2 regions of the Stutzerimonas decontaminans genome follow, and region 1 is predicted to be linked to the other one. Evidence: predicted binding sites of a transcription regulator. Region 1 holds the regulator's gene; the other holds the start of a gene.
The links. The regulator FliA, encoded in region 1, starts transcription of late flagellar genes. The targets are predictions, from matches to a motif close to CTAAAGTTTNNNNNNNNNNNGCCGNTAA.
Positions count from the first base shown of each region.

Region 2: the regulator FliA is predicted to act here: its motif matches at 2,185-2,212, upstream of motA (flagellar motor stator protein MotA).

Region 1 covers NZ_CP007509.1:1,714,488-1,718,904, reverse strand. The annotation lists gene UIB01_RS08070 (chemotaxis protein CheA) at 1-1,107, opposite strand, end outside; gene UIB01_RS08065 (protein phosphatase CheZ) at 1,119-1,913, opposite strand; gene UIB01_RS08060 (chemotaxis response regulator CheY) at 1,937-2,311, opposite strand; gene fliA (RNA polymerase sigma factor FliA) at 2,386-3,111, opposite strand; gene fleN (flagellar synthesis regulator FleN) at 3,129-3,956, opposite strand; gene flhF (flagellar biosynthesis GTPase FlhF) at 4,048-4,417, opposite strand, start outside.
Region 2 covers NZ_CP007509.1:487,830-492,246, reverse strand. The annotation lists gene rsgA (small ribosomal subunit biogenesis GTPase RsgA) at 1-227, shown strand, start outside; gene motB (flagellar motor protein MotB) at 237-1,214, opposite strand; gene motA (flagellar motor stator protein MotA) at 1,224-2,075, opposite strand; gene UIB01_RS02200 (HDOD domain-containing protein) at 2,241-3,755, shown strand; gene UIB01_RS02195 (rhodanese-like domain-containing protein) at 3,803-4,417, shown strand, end outside.

The sequences.
Region 1 (4,417 bases):
GCCCAGGCGCACCAGACGATTACGCACCAGCACCAGCTCGCCGACCATGTTCATGATTTCATCGAGGCGCGCGGTATCCACGCGCACCGTCGTCTCGGCTTCGGCCGGCGCTTTTTCTGCCGGAGCCGCGGCAGCAGGCTTGCTCACCGCGGCCGCTGGTGCAGCCTTGGCTGGAACAGCAGCACGAGCGGGCTCGGGCTTGGGTGCCGGCTTGCTCGGCGCGGCAGCCGCTACCTCGGCAACCGCAGGCTCAAATTTGCCTTTGCCGTGCAGCTGATCGAGCAGCGCTTCGAACTCGTCATCGCTGATCTCATCAGTGGCGCTGGCACTGCCGACCGGCGCAGCACTCGACGGCGCAGCGGGTTCAGCGCTTACGCTGCCAACGGGCTCGAACTTGCCCTTGCCATGCAGCTGATCGAGCAGAGCCTCGAATTCGTCGTCGGTAATCTCATCGCTGGTCGGTGCAGCGACCTCAGGCTCGGGTGCCGTGCTGGATGCACTGGCCGAGAACTGACCTTTGCCATGCAGCTGGTCGAGCAACGACTCGAATTCGTCGTCAGTGATTTCGTCAGCGCCACCGCTTGCCGGCGCGGCTGCAGACTCGCCGGCTGGCGGCTGAACGGCGTCGAGCAGCTGCTCGAATTCGCTGTCGTCAGCTTCGACCTGGGGCTCGGGCATAACCGGCGTCTCGACCGGAGCCGCCGGTTCGTCAGCAGAAGCGGGTTCTGCCAGACGCGCCAGAGCGGCGAGTAGCTCGCGTGAGGCGGGAGTCGGCTCGACGCGCTCGCGGACCTGACTGAACATCTCGTTCACGGAGTCGAGGGCCTGCAACACGACATCCATCAGTTCGGAGTCGACGCGACGCTCACCCTTGCGCAGGATGTCGAAGACGTTTTCGGCGATATGGCAGCACTCCACCAGCTCATGGAGCTGAAGAAAGCCCGCACCGCCCTTTACCGTGTGGAACCCGCGAAAAATCGCATTGAGCAACGCCATGTCATCGGGGCTGCTTTCCAGCTCCACGAGTTGCTCGGACAATAGTTCGAGAATCTCGCCGGCCTCTACCAGGAAATCCTGGAGGATTTCTTCATCGGCGTCGAAGCTCATATTCACTTCCCCTAAAAGCCCAGGCTTGAAAGCAGATCATCGACATCGTCCTGGCCGGAAACGACGTCTTCACGCATATCGGCATGCATCTGCGGACCTTCACCGTTGGAAGGCATTTTTTCTTGTTTTTTCTTCTCTTGCTCGGCACGCATGGCATCGCGGTCGTGCTGGATGCCGGCGACGCGGTCGACCTGCCCCGCCATGAGGACGAGATTGAGCAGGTTGCTTTCAAGCTCGGTGATGAGGCGGGTCACCCGCTTGATCACCTGGCCGGTCAGATCCTGGAAGTCTTGGGCAAGCATGATTTCGCTGAGATTCTGCGACAGCTGGCTGCCGTCATTCATGCTGCGCTGGAGGTATTGGTCGATGCGCTTGACCAGCTCGCGGAATTGCTCGGCATTCATTTCGCGACGCATGAAGCGCTGCCAGTCGGCCGTCAAGCTCTGGGCCTCGTAGCTCACGTAGTTCACCAGCGGAGCGGACTCCTCCACCAGATCCATGGTGCGATTGGCGGCCTTCTCGGTCATCTCCACCACGTAGGACAGGCGATCGGTCGCATCGGTAATCGGTGACGGATCGCCCCCGGTAGCGCAGGTATCCATCTCGAGCTTGACGATAGCGTTGTGCAGCTCGCGGGTGAGCTTGCCAACCTCCAGATAGAGCCCGTGATTGCGCACCTGATTGAGCTCGTTGAACATCTGCGTCGCTTCATCGAAGCGGCCCTGCTGCAGACTTTCGATCAGCTTGGGTGCATGGGCCTTCAGAGTCGCTTCGAACTCTGCCAGGCTTTGATCTGCTTGCGTCATAGTGCCCTCGCGGCGTTGCTGCTTCAGCCGTTGACGCGCTCGAAGATCTTCTCGATCTTCTCCTTGAGCACCTGGGCAGTAAAAGGCTTGACCACATAGCCGTTAACCCCGGCCTGTGCCGCCTCGATGATCTGGTCGCGTTTCGCCTCGGCTGTCACCATCAGTACTGGCAGGTGCTTGAGGCGCTCATCAGCGCGCACGGTGCGCAGCAGATCGATACCGCTCATGCCCGGCATGTTCCAGTCGGTGACGAGGAAGTCGAAGCTGCCGCTCTTCAGCATTGGCAGCGCGGTGGTGCCGTCATCCGCTTCGGCGGTGTTGGTGAACCCCAGATCACGCAGGAGGTTCTTGATGATTCGTCTCATCGTCGAGAAGTCATCGACGATGAGGATTTTCATGTTCTTGTCCAAGTCGACCTCCGTAAGTCCAAAAATGCCTCAGCAAACCGAGCACGTCATACCGCAAACAATCGTCAATTGGCGCGCCATTCGCCGAGGCGTGCACGCAAGCGCGCAGCACACTGGCTATGCAACTGGCTCACACGCGACTCGCTAACTCCCAGCACCTGCCCAATTTCCTTCAAGTTCAATTCTTCGTCGTAATACAGCGACAGCACCAGCTTCTCGCGCTCGGGCAGGTTGGCAATGGCGTCGGCCAGGGCCTGCTGAAAGCGTTCGTCCTCGAGATCGCGGAAGGGCTCAGGGTGGGTACTGGCAGCATCCTCCTGAAGCTCGCCGTGCTCACCCTCCTGCAGCAGATCATCGAAGCTGAACAGGCGGCTGCCCAGCGTATCGCCGAGAATGCCGTAATACTCATCGAGGCTTAGCTTAAGTTCGGCCGCAACCTCGTGATCTTTAGCGTCGCGACCGGTTTTCGCCTCGATCGCCCGAATCGCCTCGCTGACCATCCGCGAATTGCGGTGCACCGAGCGCGGCGCCCAGTCGCCCTTGCGCACTTCGTCGAGCATGGTGCCGCGAATGCGGATACCGGCGTAGGTTTCGAAACTGGCACCCTTGCCGGCGTCGTATTTCTTAGCTGCTTCCAGCAGTCCGATCATTCCAGCCTGAATCAGATCGTCGACCTGCACGCTGGCAGGCAGACGCGCCAGCAGGTGGTAAGCGATTCGCTTGACCAGCGGGGCGTACTGATCGATCAGGCGGTACTGCGCATCCTTTGCCTGAGCCTTGCTGTAATACATAGCGGATCCGGCACCTGTCATTCGTGGCTTTGTGAAGCGGGGGTGATGAGACGCTCTACGAAGAATTCGAGATGACCACGCGGCGTGGCGGGCAACGGCCAAGTATCGACCCTCTGCGCGATGGCCTTAAACGCCAGCGCGCATTTAGATCGCGGGTAGGCTTCATAGACCGCACGCTGCTTCTGTACAGCCTTGCGCACAGCCTCATCGTAAGGCACGGCACCGACATACTGCAGCGCTACATCCAGAAAGCGCTCGGTGACCTTGGTCAGCTTGGCGAACAGGTTGCGCCCTTCCTGCGGAGCATGAGCCATATTGGCGAGCACCCGGAAACGGCTGATGCCGTAATCACGGTTAAGCAGTTTGATCAGCGCGTAGGCATCGGTGATCGAGGTCGGCTCATCGGTGACGACCAGCAGCACCTCCTGCGCGGCGCGCACGAAGCTCACTACTGAATCGCCGATACCAGCCGCGGTGTCGATGATCAGCACGTCGAGCTCGTCGCCGAGCTCGCTGAACGCCTGGATCAACCCCGCGTGCTGCAGCGAAGACAACTGCACCATGCTCTGCGTGCCGGATGCGGCCGGCACTACGCGGATGCCGCCCGGCCCCTGGATCAGCACGTCGCGCAGATCACATTCGCCGGCGATGACGTCGGCCAGGGTGCGCTTGGTGGTAAGCCCCAGCAGCACGTCGACGTTGGCCAGGCCGAGGTCGGCGTCAAGCAACACCACACGTCGGCCAAGGTCAGCCAGCGCCAGTGCCAGATTGACCGACACGTTGGTCTTGCCGACGCCACCCTTGCCGCCGGTCACCGCAATCACCTGTACGGGATGCATACCCATGTTCACATGCCTATATCTTGCTGGGGCCTTGCGGCCGGCGATGCGCCCGCATGGCACGCATCTGATTCATTCAGGTACTGCTGTCGCAGCATCATCCGGCCCGCCGTGACGAGCCGTTGTACAACCCGGCGAACATATCGGCCATGGTTTCCTCGCTCGGTTCCTCGCCGGATTGCAGACTCACCGCGCGACTGACCAGTTGATGGCTGCGTGGCAGGTGCAAGTCGTCCGGAATCCGGGGGCCGTCCGCGAGGTACGCTATCGGCAAGTGCTGGCTGATCGTGAGCCCAAGCACATCACCGAGGCTGCCAGCCTCGTCCAGCTTTGTCAGGATACAGCCAGCCAGGCCACAGCGACGATAGTTGTGCCACGCCGCCTTGAGCACCTGGCTCTGGCTGGTTGCAGCCAGCACCAGATAATTCTTCGATTTGACGCCCTTGTCGGACAGCGCCTCGAGTTGC
Region 2 (4,417 bases), 1.2 Mb from region 1:
CCCCCGGCATCCGCGAATTCGGCCTCGGCCATGTCAGTCGCGCCGACGTGGAAGCGGGCTTCATCGAATTCCAGGATCTGCTAGGGCGTTGCCGCTTCCGCGACTGCAAGCACGATCGCGAACCCGGTTGCGCCCTGCTCAAGGCGCTGGAAGACGGGCACATCCAGCCGCAACGCATGAGCAGTTACCGGCACATCCTGAGCAGCCTGCCCGACCCAGACTACTGAGTCCGGCGCTCAGCGAGCGTCGGGCTGACTGAACTGCAGCACGCCATCCTCGAAGATGTTCAGCCGCTCACGTAACTGGGGTGCCTGCAGCGGCTCCTGCACGGCAGGTGCGGCACTCTCGGCCGGCGGCGCCTCCGCTGCGTCAGACTGTTCGCCTTCGATGGAGCGCTGCGCTTTTTTGGTCAGCACCAGGATGTCGATGCGGCGGTTGACCGGGTTGAACGGGTCGTTGCGGTCGAACAGCGCCGACGAGGCGTAACCAACCACCCGTGCGATCTGCTCTTCCGGATAGCCACCGGTTACCAGCGTGCGGCGCGCGGCGTTGGCACGGCCCGATGAAAGCTCCCAGTTACCGAAATCACCGCGCCCCGAATACGGTTTGGCATCGGTGTGGCCGCTGATACTGATCTTGTTCGGCACCGCAGCGATGGTGTCGACCAGCGCCAGCAGGATGTCCTCGAAGTACGGCTGCAATTGGGCGCTGCCAAGGGCGAACATCGGCCGATTCTCGGCATCCATGATCTGGATGCGCAGACCATCCTGAGTGATCTCGAAGAGGATCTGGTCCTTGAACTTCTGCAACTCGGGATTCTCGTCAACCTTGTTCTGCAGCTCCTGCAGCAGCAGCTCGAGGCGCTCGCGCTCCAGCTGCTCGGCGAAGGTTTCCACCTGACTGCTGTCGATCTGCGCTTCGCTCTGGGCCGGCTCCAGCTCCGGATTCAGCGTGCGGTCCGGCGACGGCGTCGGCGTACCGCCCAGATCGATCACATGCGGACTGGCACTCTCGGTGAAGCCGATCGGATCCTGGAAATAGCCGGAAATGAGTTTCTTCTGTTCTGGTGTGGCTGAGCTCATCAGCCACATCACCAGGAAGAACGCCATCATCGCGGTGGCGAAGTCGGCGAAGGCGATCTTCCAAGCGCCACCATGGTGGCCGCCCGCGACCTTCTTGACCCGCTTGACGATGATCGGTTGAGTGTTGTCCATGGCGGGCCTTTAGCTGCCGCGCATGGCTTGCTCGAGCTCGGCAAAGCTCGGGCGATGCGCCGGGTAAAGGACCTTGCGCCCGAATTCGACGGCAAGCGTTGGTGGCATGCCGGATGCCGAAGCGACCAGCGTCGCCTTGATCGCCTCGTAGACATTCAGCTCTTCCTTGGCGTCGTGTTCCAGCGCCGCGGCCAGCGGCCCGAAGAAACCGTAGGACGCGAGAATGCCGAGGAAGGTACCAACCAGGGCCGAGCCGACCTTGTAGCCGATCATGGCGTTATCGGCTTCGGCGAGGATCGACATGGTGATGACGATACCCAGCACCGCCGCGACGATACCCATCGCCGGCAGGCCGTCCGCCACCTTGCTGACCGCGTGGGCGGGATGATCGAGCTCTTCCTTCAGGCTGTTGAGCTCCATGTCGAACAGACCTTCGAGCTCGTGCGGCGCCATGTTGCCGGAGGACATGATGCGCAGGTAATCACAGGTGAAGGCGGTCATACGCTCGTCCTGCAGAAAGCCTGGGTACTTGCTGAACAGTGGGCTAGCGGCCGGATCTTCCAGGTCGGCTTCGATCGCCATCATGCCTTCACGACGGCTCTTGTTGAGGATCGCGTAAAGCAGGCTGAGCACTTCCAGGTAATAGGTGTGGGTGAAGCGTGTGCTGAACATCTTCAGCGACTTTTTGAACACCAGCATGGTGGTGCTGGCGGGGTTGGCCTGCAGAAAACCACCCAGCGCCGCACCGCCGATGATCATCACCTCGAAGGGATGGATAAGCGCGCCGATCTTGCCGCCAGAAAGCACGAACCCGCCCAGCACGCTGGCGAAGACGACGATAATTCCGATTATTTTGACCATAGGAGGTACGTCTAAAACCTGGTTACGAGCCGTCGAATCAAGGGCAAACAGGCGCCCCGAATCGCCGCCAGACGGCCCTGCGAAAGGAATGTTGGAAGAATTGTTCTGGTTATCGGAACTTTTGCGCCAGACTAAAGGCCATCCCGATGAAAAGCTAGTTCGGCCATGACCACCACACCTCCGCTGCCCCGCACCATACCCGCCTGGATCAAAGCCCTCGACGATGCCCCACTGCCCGCGTTTGCCTCGGTTCACGGCAAGGTGCGACTGGCGCTGCGCGACAGCAGCAAGTCGATGCGCCAGATCGCCGAGCTGATCCAGGACAGCCCGGTGCTGGCGCTACGCTTCATTCAGGAAGCCAACCGTGGCATCGGCGACGGCCAGCCGGCCGAAAGCCTGGAGGTCGCGCTCAGCCGGATCGGGCTTACGCGCGCAGAAACGCTGCTGGCCCGCATTCCGGCCATGGAGCCCGCCGACATGCCGCAGCCGCTGCGGCAACTGGTCCTGATCAGTCGCCACGCCAGCCAGCAAGCCAACGGGCTGTTCGCCGCCCGCCTCGCACGGCTGTGGCAGGACATCCACTGGGGTAGCCTGCTGTTTCTCGCACCCGTCTGGGCGCTGGTCGGCGCTTATCCGCATCTGCTGGATAGCTGGGAGCAACGGGTGTTGGTCAAGGGCGAACCGGCCAGTCGAGTCGAGCGCGAGCTGCTCGGCGTTTCGCTGCTGGAGCTGTGCCTTAAACTGGCCGAACACTGGCGCCTGCCGGATTGGGTCATCCAGGGCTATCGCCTGCTCAGCGGCGATCGACGCATGCTGATCAAGGCACTGCATATCGCCCGCGACAACGAACATCCTCTGCACCAGCAGCAGATGCTCGATGCCGATCCCGAGCTGCGGCGCTGGGTGACGCTGCCGAGCAATACCATCGTCCTGGCCAACGGCTTGGCACTGTCTTCGCACCACAGCTGGGGGGGCGTGCACAGCCTGCGCTGGCAGCGCCTGGCAGGCTTGTATCTGCAGGTTTCGCTGGGTGAATTGCAACAGATGGTTCACCAGCAAGCCGTGATCAGCGCCCGCGCATTTGGCCCTACCGATCTCTGGCACCCAGCCCAGGGCCTGCTGTGGCCCTCCGATAGCCGCTTCCAGGCCCTGCGCGCAGCACCCCAGCCCAACGAGGCTGAGCTGGCCGAATGGCGCGAACACTGCCGTCGCCTGCTCAGCGAGCCAACGCCGTTCAGCAACGTGCTGCAGCTGACCGCCAGCGCCAGCCAGGCCATGGCCTGCGCCGGCATGCAGCGCTCACTGATCATGCTGGTCGACCGCAAGCAGAACCGCCTCGTCGCCCAGCAGTGCGTTGGCCTGCCGGGCGATGCCGCGCGACTGACCCTGGCCGCGGAACAGAGCCAGATCCTGCGGCGGCTACTGGAGAAGCCAGCGCAGTTGCGCCTGCAACCGGCCAACATGGCGCAGTTCTCCGCGTTGCTGCCCGGCGCGCTGAAGATCCTGTTCGCCGGGGAACATCTGCTGCTGCGCTCACTGGGCATTGACGGCCGCGTGCTGATGCTGATCGTTGCCGATCAGAACGGAGCGGCGATTTCCGATGCTGCGCTGCAAACATTCGCTAAAACATCGCAGTGCATCGAACGGGCGTTGAGTATCTTCAGCAGGCGCGGGGCCTGAGCTTTTTCGCTAGACTTCGCCTCTTCTACGACTAGTCGAGGCCTGCCGTGTCTGTCTTTTCCAACCTGCCGCTGGTGATCGAGCCCGCCGACCTCGCCACGCGCCTGGACGCGCCCGAGCTGATCCTGGTCGACTTGACCAGTGCTTCCCGTTACGCCGAAGGCCACCTGCCTGGCGCTCGCTTCGTCGATCCCAAACAGACGCAACTCGGTCAACCACCGGCGCCCGGACTGCTCCCAGAGCTGGCGCAACTGGAGCGACTGTTCGGCGCACTGGGCCATCGGGCCGACGCCGTCTACGTGGTGTACGACGACGAAGGCGGCGGCTGGGCCGGCCGTTTCATCTGGCTGCTCGACGTGATCGGCCATCACCGCTATCACTACCTCAACGGCGGACTGCATGCCTGGCTGAGCGAGGCACGCCCGGTAACCCAGGAAGCGCCAGAGGCAGCGTCAGGCTCACCGAGCCTGACGCTCGACGATGCGCCCACGGCAACCCGCGGCTATATCGAAAGCCGTCTCGGCGCCGAGGATCTGGTGATCTGGGACGCGCGTTCGCCGGCCGAATATCGCGGCGAGAAACTCTTCGCGGCGCGCGGCGGCCACATTCCCGGTGCAATCAATTTCGAGTGGACCGCTGCGATGGATCCGACCCGCGCACTG